Regions from separate parts of the Mangrovibacillus cuniculi genome, predicted to be linked through region 1. Evidence: riboswitches for the same ligand, from Rfam matches in the RefSeq annotation. Region 1 holds a riboswitch; each other region holds the start of a gene.
What was found. A riboswitch is a leader RNA that binds a small molecule or an ion and turns the genes downstream of it on or off. The one in region 1 is predicted to bind S-adenosylmethionine.

Region 1 (8,054 bases):
TTCGTCTGCTTTCATACGTATCTACTAATTCCGTTACACACGATTGGTCTTCTAGTAATGCGGTTATTGCCGCTTCCTGAACAGCTCCAAATAAGCTTACGTATAAATGGTCCTGTAAAAGTTCGACAGCTTCAATGATGGATGGGTTGCCAATCATAAAGCCAACTCTCCATCCAGCCATATTGTATGTTTTGGATAAAGTATAAACTTCTACTCCAACTTCTTTTGCACCATCTACAGAAAGAAAACTTTTAGGCTTCTTCCCTTCAAAACCAATCGCACCATAGGCAAAATCATGAATGACAGCAATCTTATGTTTTTTTGCCAATGCAACTGTTTCGTCAAAAAACTCTTTAGTCGCCGTCGCTCCAGTTGGGTTATTTGGATAATTGATAAATAATAATTTACTTCTCTCTAGGTCACTTACAGAAATAGAATCATAGTTAGGGAGAAAATTATTTTCCTCTATCAATGGCATAGGGATCATTTCAGCATTTGCTAAAGACACACCAGACCAGTAATCCGGATACCCTGGATCTGGTACCAATATACCGTCCCCTGGTTCGGTTAAACAAAGTGGTAGTTCAACAAGGCCAGCTTTTCCTCCAAATAAAATAGCTATCTCTTTTTCTGAGTCAACTTTAACTCCATACTCTCGTTCATAAAACGTAGCACACGCTTTTTTAAACTCTTTTATTCCACGAAATGGTGGATATTTATGATTAATTGGATTTTCGGATGCTTTTTTTAAGGAATCCACAATATGAGTAGGTGTAGGAAGATCTGGATTTCCTTGTCCTAAATTAATTAAATCATGACCTTGTGCTGCTAGTTCATTCACTTGCTTGACTAGGGATGCAAAAAATTGTGTAGGTAACGTACGTAATCTCTCCGCATGAGGAAAAGTTGTCATGTCCAAGTTCCACCTTTTTATCTAAAAATAATTTATTTGAATTTTTACTCGCTAAATTCTAGTTCAACATGATATAACGATAACAAACCAAAAGTCGAGATATTTTTTAGTAAAGGACGGATTTTATGAAAATTGCATTGATTCAAGCTGATCTTACATTTGGCGAACCAAAAATAAACAAAGAAAATATAGAACTAAAACTACAATCATTGGATAAAGACACAGAGATAGTAGTACTTCCTGAGTTATGGACAACTGCATATGACTTAACGAGGTTAGACGAAATAGCAGATGAACACGCGAAATGGTATTACGAGGTTCTTCAAGAATGGGCGACCACGTATACCATTACTCTTGTTGGAGGATCTACTGTGAAGAAAGTGAATGATGTGTATACAAATCATCTAGCGGTAGCTAGCCCTACAGATGGAATTATCCATACTTACGATAAAGCTCATCTGTTTCGATTGATGGACGAACATCTCTATTTGAAAGATGGACACAAAGAATCTCTATTCACTATTAATCAAACAAAAGCAGCAACACTAATTTGCTATGACATTCGCTTCCCTGAGTGGAGTAGAAAAGCTGTACGTAACGGTGCCGAAATTCTTTTCATTGTAGCGGAATGGCCACTGAAGCGCTTGGATCATTGGAGAACCTTACTTATTGCAAGAGCTATCGAAAATCAATGTTTCGTTGTGGCTTGTAATCGAGCAGGGTCTGATCCACAAAATGTGTTTGCAGGGCATTCTTTAATTATTGATCCTTGGGGCACTATCGTTTCGGAAGGGACTGAGAAAGAAGAAATAATCTACGGGACTATTGACAGTAAACAAGTTCAAGAAGTTAGGTCCATGATCCCAATCTTTGAAGATCGTCGAGAAGATATTTATTAAATTAGGATTGACACCAAAGAAAACTGTTGATAATATTACAACTAATTTGAAACAACCGAATAGTAAAATAATTCTCTTATCAAGAGTAGGCTGAGGGATTTGGCCCTTTGAAGCCCAGCAACCGACCATAATACCGTTGTGAAACGGGGCGTTTTTACGCCGAGTAACTCATTACTCGTAAGGCACGGTGCTAATTCCAACAGACGGGAAATGTATCGTCTGGCAGATAAGAGGTGAGAAGCATGTCTTCAAGCCTCTTTCAAATGCGAAGGAGGCTTTTTTGTGTCTCCTAACAGAAAAATTGGAGGAGTACCCATGACAATTCAAATAACTAATCATTACCAAGCTCTTACGGAAATAGATGCCATTCAATATGCTTTAGAAAAGAATTTATTAGAGGCCAATCAAGATTATACTTGTAAAGAAATTGGTGACGGAAACTTAAACTTAGTGTTCCACATTACCCCTACTACGGGTGGAACTGGAATAATTTTAAAGCAAGCTCTACCATATGCCAAAGTGGTGGGCGAATCATGGCCACTTACATTAGAAAGAGCCTACATTGAAGCTAGTGCCCTTCAGTGGCAAGCTACTTTTGTTCCAACACTTGTTCCAAAAGTGTTTCACATAGACAAACAATTAGCTATTACTGTTTTAGAGGATTTATCAAATCTAACGATTTTACGTACCGGTCTATTAAATGGGAATACATATCCTAAAGTAGGGAAAGATATTGGGACTTTTTTAGCCGAGACACTATATCATACGTCTGACTATGCTCTTCACCCTTTTGAAAAGAAAAAACAAGTGAAGCGATTCTCCAATCCTGAGCTTTGTAAAATTACAGAAGATCTTGTCTTTACCGATCCTTTCTTTGACTCTGAAACAAATAATTTTGAAGTTGAATTAAAAGAGCAAGTAGAGAGTATTTGGGCAAATGATCTACTAAAATTAGAAGTGGCGAAACTTAAAAAGCAGTTTCTCACAGAAACGGAAGCCCTTCTTCACGGAGACCTTCACACAGGAAGTGTATTCGTGAATGAAAATAGGACCATAGTAATTGACCCTGAATTTGCCTTCTACGGACCTATTGGATTTGATATCGGTCAAGTATTTGCTAACCTTCTGTTTGCTTATCTTCATCACCCTGAGAAAATTGATAGATTACAAACCCTACAAGAAGTGTGGGAAACGTATTACCAATCATTTACTGATCTTTGGAATAAAGGTACAGAAGATCCTTACACGAAAGTGGAAGGTTACTTACCCTTCACACTAACAAAACATTGGGAAGATGCATTGGGTTTTGCAGGTTGTGAAGCAATTAGACGAACAATTGGCTTAGCACATGTAGCAGATTTAGACTCAATTAAAAATCAAAATCAACGTATACATGCTAAATTAGTTTCATTAAAAATTGGTCAACGATTAATTTTAGAGAGAAAATCTATTACTTCCATTCAAGAGTTACTCTCTTTAATTCATCAGGAGGTTTCTACAGTATGACAACAAAAGTAAGTGTTCCCCTTTCTTTAAAATGGGAAGAGGACACATTGTATCTATTAAACCAACAATTGTTACCCGGTATCGTACAATATGAGAATTTAAAAACAGTTGAACAAGTTGCTGAAGCCATCACCTCTTTAAAAGTTAGAGGAGCTCCAGCAATAGGTTTAGCAGCTGGATTTGGCATGAGCTTAGCGGCTCTCTCTATTCAAACTGATGATATAACCGAAGCAAAAGAAACGCTAGTAGAGGCAAAGGAATTGTTAGCTAAAACTCGTCCTACTGCGGTAAATCTATTTTGGGTACTTGATAGAATAGAAAAGCAAATTCAGCAGGCTGCTTCTGTCGAGGAGTTAAAAACATTACTAATTCATGAAGCTATTCGCCTTTATGTGGAAGATGAGAGTGTCTGCCATCGAATAGGTGAAGAGGCACTAAAAGTCTTGCCGAAAGACAAACCCGTTTTGACTATTTGTAATGCAGGTTCTATTGCTACAGCTAAATACGGGACTGCCTTAGCTCCATTTCACTTAGCTGCAGAAAGAGGAGAATTCTTCTCTGTCTACGCTTGTGAAACACGACCAGTTTTCCAAGGTGGTCGGCTAACCACATGGGAATTAATGCAATCTGGTGTGGACGTGACGTTAATTACAGATAGCATGGCTGGTCATGTTATGCGAGAAAAAGAAATTGGGGCAGTAATTGTAGGAGCTGACCGGATTGCAAATAACGGAGATGTGGCCAATAAAATTGGGACATACACACTGGCGTTATGCGCAAAAGCTTTTGGAATTCCTTTTTATGTGGCCTCTCCTTTGTCTACTTTTGACCGAAACACGCTAAAGGGTGAAGATATAGTGATAGAGGAACGTTCTGCTGATGAAATTAGAACGATTAATAACACACCTGTTGCACCGTCAAATGTGAATGTATATAACCCGGCATTTGATGTAACGCCAAGCGAATTAATTACAGGCATTATTACGGAGCATGGCATTATCTATACCCCTTCTGAAGAGACATTGGAAGAATTCTTTTCGTTGCTTAAGTAATATTCAAATCAAAAGAGCCGGACATAAGTTAAAAGGTACATTCATTATTTAGAAATGAATGTACCTTTTTGCGTTGTATCTTAGTTTATAAAACTGCAGGTTTCGTGCCTTTACAGAATAAATGTTTGGGATTGAAGTGGAAGGGGGCGACTCCTACGGGAAAGGTGGGTTACTGAGACCCCACAGGAGCGCGATCTTACGCGACGAGGAGGCTCAGCAACCCGCCCCGTGGAAAGCGTCCCCCTGCAGCGGAAATCCCAGTGCAGTCACTTTTGGGTTTTGTCCCAGCCTCTATTTTCCGTTTTATACCAATTTATACTTAGCTAATACTTTTCTCTCTAGGTTCAACAAGTACTCCTTCTTATCCACTTGATTACCTGCATAGCCTGTTAAGGAATTATTTTTCCCGACAACTCGGTGACATGGAACAATGATTGGTAAAGGATTTCTTCTGTTTGCTTGTCCAACAGCACGAACAGCTTTTGGCTTTTGAATGGCAGTTGCTACTTCTAAATAACTTCTTGTTTCACCATACGGAATTTGCTCTAAAATTCCCCAAACATCTGACTGAAATTCCGTTCCCTCTGATTCAAAAGGAAAATTAAAGATGATTCGTTCTCCCCTAAAATACTCTTCTAATTGAGCAACTACTTCCTTTAATAAGGGGTCCTGGTCATTTCGGACACTATCAGTTGTCGTCTGAACAAACTCAGAACCTTCTAAATGAAGAGCAATGACAATATTGTCTTCTTGCTCTACTGCTAAGATCCCTATAGGCGAATGATACAGCGTAAATAATTTCATGAAATCCTCCTTAAACGTGTTTAGAACGTTTGAAGAAAACCTTAAAGATAGTCCCTTTGCCTACACTACTCTCCACTTCCATCCGACCATCGTGCTCTTTAATAATATTCAGTGTAACCATTAAACCAAGTCCCGTTCCCCGTTCCTTAGTTGTATAAAATGGTTCACCTAATTTCTTTATCTTGTCTTCCGGAATACCTACACCTTCATCTTTAATTTCAATACATATCTCATTATGTTCTACTAACGTACGTAAACGTAAGGAACCTCCAGAAGGCATCGCTTCAATCGCATTTTTAACAAAATTAATTAATACTTGTTTTAGTTGATTAGACTCACCCTGGATGAACAGTGGGTCCGCATGTAAGTCACAATGCATTGTAACATTGTGCATTAGAGCTTGTGCATTCATTAGATCAAACGTTTCTTTGACACGATCATTAATATTTACTCTATCAAATTTAACTGCCTGTGGTTTTGCTAAAATAAGAAACTCTGTAATAATAGTTTCAATTCTCTGTAACTCAGTAGAAATTACTTGAAAGTACATCTGATGTTGTCCCGCCATACTTTTCTCTAACAACTGAATGAACCCTTTTAATGCGGTCATCGGATTTCTTATTTCATGCGCAATTCCCGCAGCCAGTTCTCCTACTACATTTAACGTATCCGACTTTCTTAGCTGCTCCAACATATCCATTTTTTCTGTAACGTCACGTATTACAGTTAAGTGTGCTTCTTGCATTATATCTTTTTTGGTAGATAACTCAATAAATCTTTGTTGTCCTTTATCTTCAAATAAGTAAACAGTATTAGCATACCCTTCTATAAGCATGTTAGAAAAGTGTTCTTCATCTCCACTTACGTATACAGCATCTTTAGGAATTAAGTTCCTTACTGGGGTTTTAATTAACTGCTCCATATCCTTATTTAACGTCATACTTGCAACAGTATTACATTGAATAATAGATAGATTATGATCTATTAAGACCATTCCTTCAAATGTTCCTTCAAAAATATTACGAAACTTCTCCTCACTTCTTCTCAATGCTTGTTCCATTTTTGAACGCTCGGAGATATTTCGGAAAATGGTCATATTGAATCCTTCGATTGGGTGTGTCTTGGAAGTAAACTCCAATTGTTTCAACTCACCATTCGGCATTAGAAATAGTAATTCATCGCGAACTGCACCATTTCCTCTAAATGTCCTCAAAATATTATCGAAGCGCTCATCTTTTTTATACACAAATTCAGTTACATTCCTTTGTAAAATTTCATCCATTGAACATTCAAACATTCTTAAAGCAGATTTGTTTGCTCGAATAATTTGTCCGTTAGGATCCCAAAATAAAATGGCATCTAAAGCTTCATCGAATAAATCCTTAAAGAACAATTCACTAGCTTTTAATTTTTGTTCTACTAACTTTCGATCTGTAATGTCTCGAAGGATAACAACCAATTTACCCTTTACAATATTTTGACTAATAGTAAAATCAATTAAACGAATGCCAGAGGGGTATAAAACTGGTATTTCGCCTCGGACATTGGAGTTTCTAGCCAATAGATTTTTCGCTTTATCCAACTTATAATGAAACGGGGCTGGAATGAAGCTTCTTATTCCTTTTTTTCGTAATTGTTCAACAGAAACTTGAATCTTATTTAAAAAAGACTCATTTGCTTCTAACACTTCCCCTGTTTTGTCAATGATTAACATGTGATCAGCTGCCTGAGAAAAAAGCTGGCTTAAAACAGACTGCTCCATGTGACCTTTTTCTTCCAATAACCATTCAGAAGTTCTAATAGTCACCGTGTAATATGTTGTATTAGTCAGCTTTTTAATTCCTGCTGGATGATGTCGAACTGCTGTCTGCCTAATGGGTAAAGTAATTGTCCCTTGCCAACTCCCACTTGTCTCTAAGTGATAAGAATATAGTTCCCAATCATGTTCTTGGAAAAGTGGTTGAAATAGAAATGTTTCTTTCAACATATACTCTTCTTCGTTATAGAATTGGGTAAAAGCTTCGTTATACATTAAGATATTTCCACTTCGATTGATAAGAATTGTTGGTTTTTGTACAGAGTTCAGTACATCTCTTATCACGGAAACTGTCATATCAACACGTAAATTTTCATCCATGTCCAGTGTATTAACCTCATCCCTCACGATAATACCCCTCTCCACGTAACACTCTCGCACATTTTCTCTCTAACTAACTATTATTCGCACTCTATGGACAAATTCCTTCAATTTTTTTATTACTTTCTTATTTTTTTAGTCATCATTCGTCATACCTATTATTTACATTCATTGAAACGCAGCATTTATTTAGGTAAAATAAAAAAGATGTAGAAAAATAGCACTACCTAAGCTATTTTTTTATCTAACATGGCATTTTTAACTTGTGGAAATGATGAAAAGAACCTACTTGTTAGCGCATAAAAGGAGAAATGAGTAATGAAAATTGTACTTAGTACATTGAATGCTAAATACATCCATACAAATATTGCAATCAGGTACTTAAAATCATATGCTGAACCAGAGTACTCTGCTGAATTAGCTGAATTCACCATAAAAGATCCAATAATGAACATCGTTTCTGATTTATATAAAAGGAAACCAGATGTATTAGGATTCTCTTGCTATATTTGGAATATTGAAGAGACGATTGAAGTCATTAATATGATAAAAAAAGTCCTTCCTAACGTGAAGGTTATCCTTGGTGGACCAGAGGTGTCTTACGATGTGCCCTACTGGTTAGATCGACTAGAAAATGTAGATGCTATTGTTCTTGGTGAAGGGGAATGGACCTTTAAAGAGATGCTAAAGCGAATAGACAAAGAAGAGACATTTGCTGATATTCCTGGTGTCGCTTACCGTAA
Region 2 (8,054 bases), 1.2 Mb from region 1:
CTCCGCCAGAACCTACTCTAATCTTAGAAGTGTTAGCTGCTAGAAAACTCATTAGTACTTCTGGTGAAGAACCAGCTAGAGTGGAAGTATCATGATGTTCTGAAACCCAGAAGCGCATATACCCCAATTTTTCTACTAGTTTTGCTAATTCTACTGTTTCTTGCAATGCTTTTTCAGGAGACTTTCCTTCGGCTATCGGTGACTGATCTAGTACACTTAATTTTATACTCATCCGTTCCCCCTCCAATTCATGCCTTTTACTCTACAAGTGTTTGTATGTAACGTCTAGTAAATTGCTCAATCAACTAATTGCTTTGGAAGGGCGAATGATTGGCTTAATTATTCGTTTAAATACATTTCTGTAAGCAAGACCATTCCAATAGAAGAAGTAACTCTCAAAGCCACCTTTTTTTAACACAGCCTTAGCCAATTTCTTGACGTGAGCCTGTTGTTCCACTTTTTGATCTGATAGATAAATTCCGACAATACCTCTATGAATCATCTGATGGAAACGCGCCTCTGGAAGTTGATTAATCGCTATATCAGCTTCCTCCATAAAATGCACTATTCTTTTAAACATTGTCTCTTGATCTGGGTAATACGTACAGAAATTTAAATCTCCGCCCTCGATGTCCTCTTGTTGATCAATAACATAATCTAATAGAATGTGGACTCCTTGAACGTACGGAAAATACCCATTCATTATGCGCTTTGCTGTTTCCCTCGTAAAGTCAGTTTGATGAGCATGTGCAACCAATGAAAAAATACCAAGCGTGGAACCACTACATGCCGAAAATTCATGCCAGCCCATTTCTGGAAGATCTGATACATGTTTGTTATGCCAATTTTGCAAACGTGGCACCCGTTCCTCGTGCGCAACATGTTTATGTATTTGTAAGTCACAATAATAACTGCACAAAGTATGGAGGTAACCCTTTATTATTGGATAATTAGGAAGTTGTTCAAGCGTATTTTGACAAGTTTTCACCAAATCAGCTAAATATCCTCCATCTTCTTGCTCTGCACGATACCTATAATACCGTTGAATAGGAGCACCCGGTGTCAATGCATCTTTCATCGATTGATGAAGCGCAGCAAAGTCTTTTGGGTCTAATGAGGTACTTCGATCACAAAGATTATCTAAGTAATCACTGATTGTTTGATAAGCAACAATAAACGATATTATTGGTTCTTTTGCGTGTATGGAAACTAAAGCTAAAATACCCCCACCTTCACAGTGAAATGTTTTATCTTCAATACTCGCTAATGCTTGGGAGCGTAATTCTTTATCGGGAATTAGATGAGCTCTATTCTTCCAAGTTCTAATCTCATGATGTACATAAGGCAATACATGACGATAAATCTTTGCCATTAAAGTAAATGGCTGTGTAGGGGTTTTCATCTTTGTTCTCCTTTCCTTAATCTACTACGTATCCTAATAATTTTAGCTGTGTACGAACAAATTGTTCTGCATACATAAATACGTCTTCCCGCTCTGGCTCATTAAAGATTTCATGATATAAGTTCGGCCATTCTTTAAAATGAAGATCTGAACCTCTTAGCTGGTAAAACCACTCTTTCACAAGATCTTTATTTACAACTTGATCATCCCCAGCCTGCATTAGAAAAATAGGGATATCCTGTGTTTCTTGAATCTGTTCAAAAGCTATACCTATTGTCTTCACTAATTCTTGATACCATCTAACGGAAACTTTTGTTATATATAAAGAATCATTTGCTTCGAGTTCTTTTACTATTTGATTTCTAGTAGCCATGTCTAAAGTTAATCCTGTTTTAAACTTTAATGTTGGAGAAAGAACATTTAGTCCTTTGGCCATAAGCTTTAGAAAGTTTGGTGGTTGTTGAATTAAGCCTAAGCAAGGAGATGATAAAATAACACCTGCTACATTCAGCTTTGATGTTTGTAACAAACGAATAGTAACTAATCCCCCCATACTATGACCTAACAAGAATACTGGCACTTCAAACTGATAAGCTGCTTGCAACCACTGTTCAACTTCGTCTAAATATTGTTGAAAGGAGTCAATGTGTCCACGATCCGACCTAGACTTAGCACCTTGACCAGGCAAGTCGCCCATGACAACGTGATAACCTGATGAACGCCACATTTCAATGAGCCAGCTATATCTACCGTGATGCTCCATTGCACCGTGTACAATCACCACAACGCCTTTAGGATTTCCTTCCGTTTCCCATTTCCACATATTTATCACCATTCCTCTTTCCACAATAAAACTTATCATACACGTAAATAATTTAAATAGCCAAACTTTAACTGATATACTTATAGTACATAAAAAAGGAGGGAAATTCATGTTATATCCTTATCTAGATAAGTATCCCCAAATCGCTGAATCCGCCTTTATCGCCGATTACGTTACTATTTCAGGGGATGTTACAATCGGGGAAGAATCAACTGTTTGGTTCCAAACCGTTATTCGTGGAGACGTTTCTCCAACCATTATAGGGAATAAAGTAAATATTCAAGATTTGTGTTGTTTACACCAAAGCCCAAAATTTCCATTAATCATTGAAGATGAAGTAACGGTTGGACATCAAGTGACGCTCCATAGTTGTCACATTAAAGAAGGTGCCTTAATAGGAATGGGCTCCATTATTCTTGATGGAGCAGAGATTGGGGAAGGTGCTTTTATAGGAGCAGGTAGTTTGGTTCCTCCTGGAAAAGTCATCCCTCCGAATACGTTAGCCCTTGGAAGACCTGCAAAAGTCATTCGTGAACTTACAGAAGATGATAAAAAAGATATGAAACGCATTGTCCGTGAATATGCTGAAAAAGGACAGGTATATAAATTGCACCAAAAAAACGCAAGTCGTACATAAAGGTATCCTTCGATGCCAATGCTCTCCATTGGCATCGATTCTATCATTGGTTGCAGTAATCCATACCTTTTCGCAACATAGTATGAAAGGGCGTGTAGTAATGAAAAAGCCATTATTACTAGTAAGTATAATCACAACTAGCAGCTTTTTATTCTACTATACTGTAGAAAACTCTTTTTCCCCCTTACCCCAACCAACATTCTCAGATGTAGATTATGAAGTCATAAAATTAGCTCCAAATGTATTGTTAGATGCTCCACTTATAAAACAAATGCCTGAATTACCTAGAGGTTGTGAGGTAACCAGCCTTGCTATGCTTCTTCAGCACGCTGGTGTGTCCGTTAACAAACTAACTCTTGCTGCGGAAATCCAGAAAGATCCAACACCTAAATTCGTAAAAGATGGAAAAACGTACTTTGGCAACCCACAAGTAGGGTTTGTTGGAAATATGTACACCTTCTCTAAACCAGGATACGGAGTGTATAGTAAACCGATTTCTGACCTAGCAGAAAAATATTTGCCAGGGAAAATAGTTAATCTGTCCAATCGTTCCTTTAAAGAGCTTCAACTGTCTTTAACACTTGGAAAGCCAGTTTGGGTTGTATCGAATGTAACCTTTGCACCATTAAGTGATCGATATTTCCACACCTGGCATCATACTGATGGTAGTTCCACAAAGATTACAATGAAGGAACACTCTGTTCTATTAACGGGTTATGATGATAAATTTATCTACTTTAATGACCCTTTGTCAGGTAAAAAACATGAAAAAGCACCCATAAAAGACTTTATCTCTTCCTGGGTGCAAATGGGGTCTCATGCGATTTCTTATTTAGATTGAAGAGTCTCTAAAGAATCTCCTAGAAGTGCAACTTTTGATGTAGGGGACCCTTCTATATAAACTTGGTGCCACGTCATGAACACTAACACTGTCCATATTTTTCTACTATGATCTGCGTGGCCCCTGCAATGCTCTTCTAATAATCTTCTTACAAATTGTTTATTTATTAAATGCTCTGTTTGACTATCAATTATTAACTGATTTGCCCAGTCATATAGTTCGTGCTTTAGCCAGTGTCTGATTGGCACTGGAAAACCTAACTTTTTACGATGTAATACATGATTGGGAACAATTCCTTCAGCGGCTAAACGAAGAATATGTTTTGTCGTACCATTTGCAATTTTCAAGTCTGCTGGAATGGTAGATGCCACTTTCATTACTTCCTTATCTAAGAAAGGAACACGTAATTCCAGAGAATTCGCCATTGTCATTTTATCTGCTTTTTGTAAAATATCCCCTCGCATCCAAGTATAAAGATCAATTAGTTGCATTGTTTCTACCGGACTATTCCCCGATGCTTCTTGATAGATTGGATTCGTAATGTCTTTAAAATGTATGCTTCTTTGATAGGTATATAAAAGCTCTTGCTTCTCTTTTTCCGAAAACATTTTTGCGTTTCCGATATATCGATCTTGAAGTGGCGTAACACCTCGCTCTAAGAAACTCTTTCCTTTTATACCTTCTGGTAAGACATTAGCTAACGAACGCAAAATGCTATGTCCGATCTTTGGAATTTTAGTAAAGATATTCAGAGACACAGGTTCTCTATAAATATTATATCCCCCAAATAGTTCATCTGCACCTTCTCCTGAAAGTACTACCGTTACTTGTTTCCTAGCTTCCTTGGCAACAAAATATAGCGGTACACATGCAGGATCTGCTAACGGTTCATCTAGGTACCACATAATTTGTGGTAGAGCAGCAATGTATTCGTCTGCTGATATATATTTATGATAATTCTCTACACCTAAGGCTTCAGCTGTTTCTTTCGCCACATCAATTTCGCTAAATCCTTCTCTAGAAAAACCAACAGAAAAGGTTTTTATCTCCGGATTTACTTCTTTTGCTAAAGAAACGATAAAAGAGGAATCTATGCCCCCAGATAAAAAGGAACCAACTGGTACATCACTTCTCATATGTTTCTCAACAGAATCACGAAGAACGTATCGAATTTCATTTATCCAATCCTTAGATGAATCTTGTAGTGGTTGAAAACTCGGTTTCCAATAAGTATTAACTTCTAAGCGTTTACCTAATTTCTTTTCAAAGTAGTGTCCAGGCGGAAATCTCTTTATCTCCTTAAAGCTACTAAATGGCTCAGGAACATACTGGAAAGTCAAATAATGCTGAAGTGCTACTTCATCTAACGCTGGCTCTTTGAACAATTGATCCAACGATTTTCTTTCACTGCTAAAATACGTTTCACCTTCTAGCTCAGCGTAATACATAGGCTTTATGCCAAAATGATCACGTGCGCCAAATAATACTTTTTCTTCTTTATCCCATATGATAAAAGCAAACATCCCACGCAAGTGGTGAACGACATCTTTTCTATATTTTTGATATAATGCTAAAATTACTTCTGTATCAGACTGAGTCTCAAAGCAAGTTCCTTCACTTTGTAAGTGTTCCCTAAGTTCAACGTGGTTGTAAATCTCCCCATTAAAGATAATCCAGTATCGCTGGTCCTCAAATGAAAGAGGTTGATGCCCTGCTTCCACATCAATGATACTTAGTCTTCTAAAACCAAATCGAACGTGTTCATCTTGAAAGTACCCTTCATCGTCTGGTCCACGATGTTCTATCAACTTGTTTTTTTTAGTAAATTCAGCAAATCCTTTATGCATATCATCAAACTTGTCGTCTCGAATATATCCTAAGAAACCACACATACCATACACCCCAAATCCTTCTTTTAACGACACATAAATGTAATCCTTACTTCTTTGAATAAGACGTAAATATTACAGAAATGTTACATAAAAGTTGTGATGTATGTATTATTTACCAAATCAATGAAAAAAAGACACCTCAAAGGGTGTCTTTTCCATTATGCGTTTGCAACAGATGCTTTAATTAATGCAGCTTTGTCTGTACGCTCCCAAGGAAGGTTCAGATCATTACGTCCAAAGTGTCCGTAAGCAGCAGTTTGCTTGTAGATAGGACGACGTAGGTCTAACATTTTGATGATTCCAGCTGGACGAAGGTCGAAGTGCTCACGAACTGCATCAATTAGTGTCTCTTCATCAGCAGTACCAGTACCGAATGTATCAATAGAGATAGAAACTGGTTGAGCTACTCCAATTGCGTATGCAAGTTGAACTTCACATTTGTCAGCAAGACCAGCGGCAACGATATTTTTCGCAACATAACGAGCAGCATATGCAGCAGAACGGTCAACTTTCGTTGCGTCCTTACCAGAGAATGCTCCACCACCGTGACGAGCATATCCACCGTACGTATCAACGATGATTTTACGTCCTGTTAGACCAGCATCCCCTTGAGGTCCACCGATTACGAAGCGACCTGTTGGGTTAATGAAGTATTTTGTTTGTTCATCAATTAGCTCAGTAGGTACCACTGGCTCAATAACGAATTCCTTTAGGTTACGTTGAATTTGATCAAGCGTAACTTCTGGATGATGTTGAGTTGAGATAACGATTGTATCAATACGAACAGGATTGTTGTTCTCATCATATTCAACCGTTACTTGTGTTTTACCATCTGGACGTAAGTAAGGAAGAATATCCTCTTTACGAACTTCTGTTAAGCGACGAGCAAGTTTGTGCGCTAAAGAGATTGGTAAAGGCATAAGCTCTTTTGTTTCGTTACAAGCATAACCAAACATTAACCCTTGGTCTCCAGCTCCAATTGCTTCAATTTCTTCGTCAGACATTTGTCCTTCACGAGATTCTAAAGCTTGGTCAACACCCATCGCGATGTCAGCAGATTGCTCATCGATAGAAGTTAAAACTGCACAAGTTTCTGCATCGAAACCATATTTCGCACGTGTGTAACCAATTTCTTTAATTGTTTCACGTACAATTTTAGGAATATCAACATAAGTAGAAGTTGTAATCTCTCCAGATACAAGTACTAAACCAGTTGTTACAGATGTCTCACATGCTACACGAGCGTTAGCATCTTTCGCTAAGATAGCATCTAGAATTGAGTCAGAGATTTGATCACAGATTTTATCAGGATGTCCTTCTGTTACTGACTCAGACGTGAATAAGTGACGTTTCTTTGTCATGGGGTTTCCTCCTAAAGTTCGCTTCCAGGTGTGGAAACGTTAATAATCACGGTACTCATGTCCTTCAGTAGTATGGGGAAAGATGCAATAACTATATACGCATCTGTAATTGATTCGACTACCGGACTTTGGCAAACCTTTGCTACATATATAAGGAAACTCGATAATCATGAGCTATATCCCGTAACAAAAAAAACCCTTCTATCATGAGAGAAAGGTGGTTACCGAAGCCTTTCACTCTTATCGTTCAAGGGGCCGAAGATGTTCTTCTGCACAAGCCTTGCCAGGTTAAGCACCTTTGTTTTATACAAATAATTCTGTTGTATGAAACAGGTTGCTGGGTTTCATAGGGCCTGCCCCTCCACCAACTCAGGATAAGAGTATCCGTTCAATGCTAAATCATATCTTTTTACCTTTTTGATGTCAATAGTTTTAAAGAAAGAACTAGAACCAATTAAAGGCTTAATGTTTTGAACTTTAAAATCAGAAAAAGCATGAACAAATAGTATACACTAATCATATAATTGTGTTATACTATTTAAGAATACTGAAAACGGAAAGGTTGAGTATAAAATATGGTATCTACATTTGCTTCGTTAAATTCCTTATTAAATAAGAAGTCTACCTACCATTCATTGCCTGTAGCAGACTTAGTAGAACATTGTTTACAAAACGGAGAAGCTACTCTTACAAGCACAGGTGCCGTGAGAGCTTTAACTGGTGAGTATACTGGGCGTTCACCAGAAGACAAGTTTATCGTTGTAGACAAACTCTCCGAAAAAACGGTTGATTGGGGAAAGGTAAATCAACCCATAACGGAAGACAAATTTGAACGACTTTATAACGATGTTCTTACTTACTTAGATGCTAAACCATATTTATACCATTTTAATGGCGCTGCTGGCGCACATGTAAGTTATCAAAGTCCTATTTCCGTTGTAACAGAAAAAGCTTGGCATAGTCTTTTCTCTCATCAGCTATTTATCAACGAAGTAGCACCAGATGCTGCATTAGAGCCAATAACTGTTATCAATGCTTGCGGTTTTAAAGCAAACCCTGCTGTTCACGGAACAAATTCCGAAACATTTATCATTCTTT
Region 3 (8,054 bases), 1.4 Mb from region 1:
CTTTGCTTTCTTCTTCACCAGAACCGGAGTTTGAACCTGAAGTTCCACAAGCAGCTAATGCAACAACACTTGAAGCTAATACAATACCAGAAAATAATTTTTTCATTTTACATTCTCCTATCTTTTATCGATTAGTTTTGTTATTACATCTCCAATAAATTGGATGATAAATACAATAATAAGAATTGAAATGGTAGCGGCTAACGTAACGTCCCAACGATTACGTTGAAATCCGTCTAAATAAGCTAAGTTACCTAATCCACCAGCACCGATAATACCTGCCATCGCTGTGTAGCCAACAAGTGCAATAGCAGTAACCGTAATTCCAGAAATTAACGCTGGCATCGATTCTGGTAATAGAACTTTAAAGATAATCGTTCTTGTTTTAGCACCCATAGCTCGTGCTGCTTCAATTACACCTTTATCTACTTCACGTAATGCAATTTCTACCATTCGAGCGTAGAAAGGGGCTGCACCAATAATTAACGCTGGAAGTGCTGCATTTGCCCCACGAATTGTGTCTAACAAGAACTTAGTAAACGGTATAAGGAGGACAATTAAAATGATAAAGGGTATTGATCTGAATACGTTCACTACTGCACTAGTAATCACGTTAGTGAACCTATTTTCCCATAGTTGGCCTTTAGACGTTAAGAAAAGCAATAAGCCCAAAAGTGTACCTAAAATAAACGTTATTACTACTGACATTCCAGTCATATATAAAGTTTCTAATGTAGCTTCCCATAGTTTCTCTACATCTACATTTGGAAACATATTAGTTAACATCTGACATCACCTCCACTTGAACACCTTTCTCTTGAAGGTAAGTCAACGCTTCATTCAATACAGAATTCACTCCACTTACATGTAAGAACAACTCTCCGAAAGCGCCATTTTTCGTTTGAGAAACATTTCCTTGAACAATGTTAGCTGTCACATCAAATTGTCGAATGAAATCTGTTAATACAGGTTGCTCTACAATGGAACGTTTAAAAGTAAGCTTCCAGATATGTCCTTCTGGATATTTTTCTTTTAGATGAGTAAAAGTTTCAAGTGAATCATCTTCTACATCGACTACCTGTCTAACAAAACGTTTCGTAACTTCTTTTTGAGGATTTTCAAACACATCGATAACATCACCTAGTTCTGCTACCTTCCCATTTTCCATTACCGCTACTCTGTGACAGATTTTTTTAATAACATGCATTTCATGTGTAATTAACACAACGGTTAACCCTAACTGTTGGTTAATGTTTAATAACAAGTCTAAGATAGAATCCGTTGTTTCCGGGTCAAGCGCCGACGTTGCTTCATCACAAAGCAGCACTTTAGGGTTGTTGGCTAAAGCCCTTGCAATTCCAACACGTTGCTTCTGTCCTCCACTCAATTGAGAAGGATAAGATCTCCCTCTTCCACCTAGTCCGACCAATTCAATTAGTTCCTGTACACGCTTATCTCTCTGTGACTTTGGAACCCCAGCAATTTCAAGAGGAAATGCAATGTTTTCTTCTACTGTTCTCGACCAAAGTAGGTTGAAATGTTGAAAAATCATACCTATCTCTTGTCTTGCTTCTCGTAGCTTAGTCCCTTTTATCGTATTTATTAATTTATCTGAAACAGAAATAGTTCCTTCTGTAGGTTTTTCTAGTCCATTTAACATACGTAGTAATGTACTTTTCCCAGCTCCAGAGTATCCAATAATCCCAAAAATCTCTCCACTCTGAATAGATAAATCTACGTTATCTACTGCAAGTAACTCACCATTCTTCGTGTTAAATCTCTTCGTTACCTTTTTAATTTCAATCACGTTGTCTCACCTTCTTTTTCATTCTGCATGTTTATTTACTATTACCCAACTTACGTTAATAAATTTGAATAAGAAATGTGTATCTATATAACTACTTCTCCTATCACTTGTATTAATCAACGCTTTAACCGTGCATTTAATTAAAGTGTGTAGGGTCTGCTAAAGACCAGTTAGATCATATAGCCAACCCAAAGTTATTGCTTTATCCATTTCAAAGGATACTCATCTAAGTGCCGACCACATCACGTGGTCAACGATGAGTTGTTACAGGTCACGTAACAAACAAAAATGCCTTCCTACAATGAGTAGGAAGGCATAAATATATAAGCCATTCCTCTCATCTACCAAAGCATAAGCTTTGTGTGAATTGGCACCATTTTAACAGTTGTTAACGGTTGCCGGGTTTCATCGGGCACGTCCCTCCACCTCTCTTGATAAGAGAAAAACTATTAAGTTAAATTTAAGTACGATTGTGAGTATATCATCCTATTCTTTTTCATGTCAACGAATTTATTTTTCTTATAATCTAGTTAACCATAAAAAAGATTCTATCACTAGAAATTGTCGATATTTCCCTTCAAAAGATAAAGAAGATCTGCTAAGTAGTGTGTTTCCAGAAAGAACATCTGATATTTCATGATCCGTTCCTTGAAAGACGCAGTCTGCATCTCCTTTATATTCTCTTTCTGAAACGACTTCTTTGCCTAATGTTATAAATAGTTGTTTACTTTCAGAACGGAACAAAACGTTTATGGGTGAATTAGGTAGCACCCATTTACCTCTAATACTGGATTTCCATCTCTCCATCATTTCCTCACTCCGCTATTCAATGTTTATGGGAGTAATTCCATTTCATTCCTCAAAGTTCCTCTGTAAACATTTCGACAAAATAAATTATTTCCCGAGAAATGTGTCATAATTTCTCACGATTTAGCTTTTCAAGTAAGTCAGGTACGGAACGAAAAGCATAAATTTTGTCGATAGGGTATCCGTCTTCGAAAATAATAAGACAAGGTACACTCTCTACCTCGTATCTATTAGCTAATAGAGGGACAAAATTCAAATCGCTTTTTCCAATAATGAAGTCGGGAGTAAGTTCTTTTGCTACTTCTAGCATTTTGGAAGCAACCTGACAAGTACCACACATTGGAGTATATAAGTAATAGGCAAAAGTCTTTTTTCCTTCTACATTTTCCTGGAATTCAGATAATTCCCATTCTTGTAAAGTCATATTCTCACCTCAAATCATGCCAGAAACTCTTTGTGTACATCAATATTCGCATGAAGTAGAACAGCTGCGATATGTTGATCAGGCGCTGCTGCAACTTCTCTGTACGCTCGATCAATAAATAGATGCCTAGCTTCTGGGAATTCTTTTTTAAATAAGGAACGTAAACGGTCACCTGCATCATCTGCATCCGCAAGTACAAAGACATCTCGATCGAAGTATTCATCTACAATTTCATCCATTTTTTGAACCCCTATTGTTCCATTTGTACATAAGATTTCGACTGGTTCTGAAATTATTTTTTTTACTTTTTTTCGATCAGAGGACCCTTCCACGATCAATACTTTGGCCATTTCCATACGTTCACCTACTTTATCAACCTTACATCTATTTTGTAGCTTCTGCCTCATCAGTTCAAGTAAGAAATATAATTGTAATGATATATAAATTACTTCATTTAACGTAATTAAAAAGAATGCCACAGCTAGTGTGCTGTGGCTATTTACCTTTTAACACCAACCACCTTCATCGCAGTCCGTGTACCTAGCGTCTTGACCAGTTGTTTCTGTGTAATATTGATATATCTGTTGTGCATTTAATTCAAAGTTAGGCTCAGAATGAAAATTCGCACCAAACACGTCTTCTAATTTTGCTGCACCAACTTTTTCTCCATCAAGCATGAATACTAGCTCGTTATGTTGTACTTTTGCCGTTAATCTCTCTGTAACGTTTAGTTTCTTAGGATTTAAAGTCATTTAGAACACTCCTCTTTATTGGATATATTTATTCTGTCCAAGATGAGAGTGCTTATGTTAAAAAGACGAATTTTGACGTAAGGGGAATCATCGATGAAGTTAACTTATAACGATAAAGAAGTTGGGACAAAAACCAAAAGTGACTGCACAGGGATTTCCGCTGCAGGGGGACGCTTTCCAATTCGAAAAGCGGAAGGCGCGCGTTTAGCCGCGGCAGGAAAATTCTGAAGCCTGAGGAGGCAGCTCTTCAGCCACCGGAGGGCTTTCGAACTTTCCCGAGCGGTTGCGCACCTGGAGCTAGACACGGCATCTTCACGTTGAAGCTCCTGTGGGGTCTCGACGAACCGCTATATTCCCGTAGGAGTCGCCCCCTTCCGCTCCAATCCCAAAGATATATTCTGTAAATTCATTATTTCTGCAGTGTTATAAATTCAAATACAACGCAAGAAAGGTACATTCTTTTATAAAAATGTACCTTTCTTTATTTTTAAAGCCTCTTTAAGTTTTTTACTCTTCATTAATCATTTCTTTATATTTATCAGCTGTCATTAATTCATCTACTTCGCCCTCATTAGTAGGCTCAACAATAACCATCCAAGCTTTTTCATATGGTGATTCGTTAACGTATTCAGGATTATCGTTTAGGTCTTCGTTTACCTCTACTACCTTCCCGCTAATTGGTGCATACAGCTCAGATACTGTTTTAACGGATTCTACACTTCCAAATGGTTCATTAGCGCTAAGCTCATCCCCTACTTCTGGAAGTTCCACAAATACGATATCTCCTAGTTCTGCTTGTGCAAAGTGGCTAATACCGATTGTAGCTCGTCCACCTTCAACTTTTACCCACTCATGTTCTTTAGAATAACGTAGTTCATTTGGTGTATTTGACATACTAATTCCCTCCATTATGACTATATGTAAATTTAATTATCCCCAAGTACTTTGGAATTCTTCCTCTTTAAAACCAACTGTTACGCTAGATCCGTCTGTTACCAGCGGCCTCTTAATTAGCATGCCATCAGAACTTAATAAGTCTAAGATTTCCTCTTCTGACGCAGTTGGCAGTTTCTCTTTCAATCCTAATTCACGATACTTCTGTCCACTAGTATTAAAGAATTTTTTCCATTCCAAGCCAGAAAGTTCTTTTACTTTCTTTAGTTCTTCTTTGTTCGGTGGATTTTCTACGATATGTATTTCTTGAATCGCTACTCCTTGATCGTCAAACCATTTCTTCGCTTTTCGACACGTTCCACATTTCGGATACGTATACATTGTAATAGACAAGGAAATACCCCTTTCTGTTCGTGTTGTTCTGGAGTTTGAATAAATTGCTTAGTAGGACATAAAAAGAGACCCACCTGCTCTTTTTATGTTACTAAATTCGCCATCAATTAGCAAAATCCTGCATTTTTAGAGACAATCTTTTTCTACTGTTTCAATTAATTTTTTCAAAAGGACTACTGAGGAATCTAGAGTAAGGGAATACCATCTTTTTGTTCCTTTTTGTTGAATCTCCACTAACCCTTGTTCACGTAATATTTTTAAATGATGGGAAATAGCAGGCCTAGACAAAGTGCTATGGTCTGCTATTTCTGTAACTGTCAATGAATCATGCTCTGCCAAGAGTAAAATAATGTCTTGTCTATAAGGATCACTTAACGTTTGAAAAAGTGGTATACACTCACGAAAAATTTCACTAGCTTTATTTGTCATAGACCTAATTACCCTCTTTCTTGTACCTTCCTAACAACCGATGTAACCACATTACGAGGTAAGAATCGATTAGCTTGTGCCATTAGTTGATTTTTGAAGCCTGGAATAATAACTGTTTTCTCTCTTTTCATTCCTACTTTCGCAATTTCGGCAACGGATTTAGCACTCATTGTACCACTTTTAAATAATTTTGATGACTCTAATTCAGCGGCAGCTTTGAAATTCGTTTCTGTTGGGCCTGGACATAGCACACTTACTTTCACGCCAAAGTCTTTCGATTCGTTTGCAAGTGCCTCTGAGAAAGATAAAACATATGCTTTGCTCGCATAATATACTGCCATTAATGGACCAGGTTGAAAAGCAGCTGTGGATGCAATATTTAAAATTTCTCCATAATTTTTATCTTTCATATCCTTTAAATAATACTTACTCAACTCCGTAAGTACCGTGATATTTAAGTGAATCATGTCTAGCTCTTTCGACAATTCCGAATCCACAAACTCTCCAAATAATCCAAATCCCGCATTATTGATTAATGTATCCACTTCTAAACCTAGAGAATCAGTCTTTTCTTTCAATTCTTTTGCTGCATTAGGCGCTAATAAATCGCTTTGGATAATAGTCACTTTTCCACTATAGTTAGCTTCTATTTTACGAGCTACATTTTCCAATTTATCCATTTGGCGTGCTACCAAAATGACGTGAGCACCCTCTTGTGCAAATTGATATGCTAATTCCTCTCCTATTCCACCTGAAGCTCCTGTAATAAGTACTGTCTTTTTCATTTTGTTACCTCCAATTATTATATGTTTAAACATTTAAACGTTTAAACATATAATAATTGTTGTTTTGTTTCGTGTCAAATTTTAAATAAAATAAGGCTAAGACAGAACCTCAAAGTGACTGCACAGGGATTTCCGCTGCAGGGGGACGCTTTCCAATTCGAAAAGCGGAAGGCGCGCGTTTAGCCGCGGCAGGAAAATTCTGAAGCCTGAGGAGGCAGCTCTCAGCCACCGGAGGGCTTTCGAACTTTCCCGAGCGGTTGCGCACCTGCAGCTAGACACGGCATTTTCACGTTGAAGCTCCTGTGGGGTCTCAGTAACCCACCTTTCCCGTAGGAGTCGCTCCCTTCCGCTCCAATCCCAAAATTAATTCAGTAATGCATTAATTCTGCAATGATATATTGCTAAAAAATTTTAGACATTGTTCCCAAGACAAAAGGTACATTCGCTTTGAATGTACCTTTTGTTCATTTCATTTCAGCTTATAGAAATAACTTCCATACCGCTTTCGATTCTCCATGAGAATGATTAGGAAATAATCAGTTTATACAATGTACTTCTCTGCTTCGATTAGTCCCTCAGAAGCTTCACGCTTAAGTCCAATTACGTTAATTGGTGTAAAACGAGTGAATTTACGCAATGCGGAGATCATCATTCTTAATGTGTCACCAGATTCGACAGCAAGTAATGTTTCTTTTGCGTGTGCCTCGATTTCTTGGAATGACTCTTGGCAGAAGATTTGCGTGTAACGTAATTTTTGTTCGTACTTCAAGCCGTTTTGCATAGCTTTTTCTGTACGAAGAACAACTGATTCCATTGCGTAAGCTAAGGATACGATGTCTGCAATGTTAGAAAGGATTTCTTGCTCTTTCTCTAATGCCTTACCGAATTTTTGTGCAGCTAATCCAGCCATCATTAGGCCAATTTTCTTCGCATTACGTACCATCATTTTTTCTTGCTCTAACGGAGCATCGCCTACTTCTTCTGGCATCATCATCATTAGTTCTTCTTGTAGAGCTTGTGCTTTTTGAAGAAGTGGAAGTTCTCCTTTAAATGCTTTACGTAAGAACGTTCCTGGAACTAATAAACGGTTAATTTCATTTGTTCCTTCAAAGATACGGTTGATACGGCTATCACGATACATTCTTTCAATCTCGTATTCTGCCATGAAACCATATCCACCGTGGATTTGAACTCCCTCATCAACAATGTAATCTAGTACTTCTGTTCCGAAGAATTTACCTAGAGAACACTCAATTGCATACTCTGCTACTGATGCAGCAATCGCTCTACCATCTTTTTGTTCTTCTTCAGACAGTTGACCCATACGTTGCTCAAATAATCCAACAGTACGATAGATAGAAGATTCGATAGCGTAAAGCTTCGCACCCATAGTACCGAATTTTTGCTTCGTTAAATTAAATTGGCTAATAGGTGTTTTAAATTGTTGACGTTGATTTGCATATTGAAGAGCTAATTCCATTGCACGCTTCGATGCACCGATAGCTCCTACTCCTAATTTATAACGACCAATGTTCAAAATGTTAAATGCAATAACGTGGCCTTTTCCAATATCTCCAAGAACGTTCTCTACTGGTACTTCGGCATCTTCTAAAATTAGCGTTCTAGTAGAAGAAGATTTAATTCCCATCTTTTTCTCTTCTGGACCTACAGAAACACCTTTAAACTCACGTTCTACAATAAATGCAGAGAATTTGTCGCCGTCGATTTGTGCGTACACAACGAATACATCAGCAAAACCAGCA

Region 2: another riboswitch for S-adenosylmethionine. It lies ahead of metK (methionine adenosyltransferase); the one in region 1 lies ahead of mtnK (S-methyl-5-thioribose kinase).
Region 3: another riboswitch for S-adenosylmethionine. It lies ahead of G8O30_RS10825 (methionine ABC transporter ATP-binding protein); the one in region 1 lies ahead of mtnK (S-methyl-5-thioribose kinase).

The regions. Positions count from the first base shown of each region.
Region 1 covers NZ_CP049742.1:729,877-737,930, reverse strand. Annotated here, with positions in the region: gene G8O30_RS03765 (pyridoxal phosphate-dependent aminotransferase) at 1-913, opposite strand, end outside; gene G8O30_RS03760 (carbon-nitrogen family hydrolase) at 1,039-1,812, shown strand; SAM riboswitch class I at 1,886-2,045, shown strand; gene mtnK (S-methyl-5-thioribose kinase) at 2,128-3,318, shown strand; gene mtnA (S-methyl-5-thioribose-1-phosphate isomerase) at 3,315-4,370, shown strand; gene G8O30_RS03745 (methylated-DNA--[protein]-cysteine S-methyltransferase) at 4,674-5,174, opposite strand; gene G8O30_RS03740 (PAS domain-containing sensor histidine kinase) at 5,185-7,338, opposite strand; gene G8O30_RS03735 (B12-binding domain-containing radical SAM protein) at 7,630-8,054, shown strand, end outside.
Region 2 covers NZ_CP049742.1:1,971,815-1,979,868, forward strand. Annotated here, with positions in the region: gene G8O30_RS10105 (LLM class flavin-dependent oxidoreductase) at 1-232, opposite strand, end outside; gene G8O30_RS10110 (tetraprenyl-beta-curcumene synthase family protein) at 302-1,402, opposite strand; gene G8O30_RS10115 (alpha/beta hydrolase) at 1,419-2,225, opposite strand; gene G8O30_RS10120 (gamma carbonic anhydrase) at 2,335-2,862, shown strand; gene G8O30_RS10125 (C39 family peptidase) at 2,963-3,703, shown strand; gene asnB (asparagine synthase (glutamine-hydrolyzing)) at 3,691-5,595, opposite strand; gene metK (methionine adenosyltransferase) at 5,754-6,956, opposite strand; SAM riboswitch class I at 7,194-7,337, opposite strand; gene pckA (phosphoenolpyruvate carboxykinase (ATP)) at 7,532-8,054, shown strand, end outside.
Region 3 covers NZ_CP049742.1:2,090,099-2,098,152, forward strand. Annotated here, with positions in the region: gene G8O30_RS10815 (MetQ/NlpA family ABC transporter substrate-binding protein) at 1-106, opposite strand, end outside; gene G8O30_RS10820 (methionine ABC transporter permease) at 118-786, opposite strand; gene G8O30_RS10825 (methionine ABC transporter ATP-binding protein) at 776-1,807, opposite strand; SAM riboswitch class I at 2,142-2,248, opposite strand; gene G8O30_RS10830 (hypothetical protein) at 2,327-2,617, opposite strand; gene G8O30_RS10835 (thioredoxin family protein) at 2,721-3,038, opposite strand; gene G8O30_RS10840 (toprim domain-containing protein) at 3,053-3,394, opposite strand; gene G8O30_RS10845 (DUF2553 family protein) at 3,545-3,790, opposite strand; gene G8O30_RS16125 (hypothetical protein) at 3,884-4,018, shown strand; gene gcvH (glycine cleavage system protein GcvH) at 4,298-4,684, opposite strand; gene G8O30_RS10855 (arsenate reductase family protein) at 4,721-5,065, opposite strand; gene G8O30_RS10860 (ArsR/SmtB family transcription factor) at 5,204-5,506, opposite strand; gene G8O30_RS10865 (SDR family NAD(P)-dependent oxidoreductase) at 5,515-6,291, opposite strand; gene G8O30_RS10870 (acyl-CoA dehydrogenase family protein) at 6,833-8,054, opposite strand, start outside.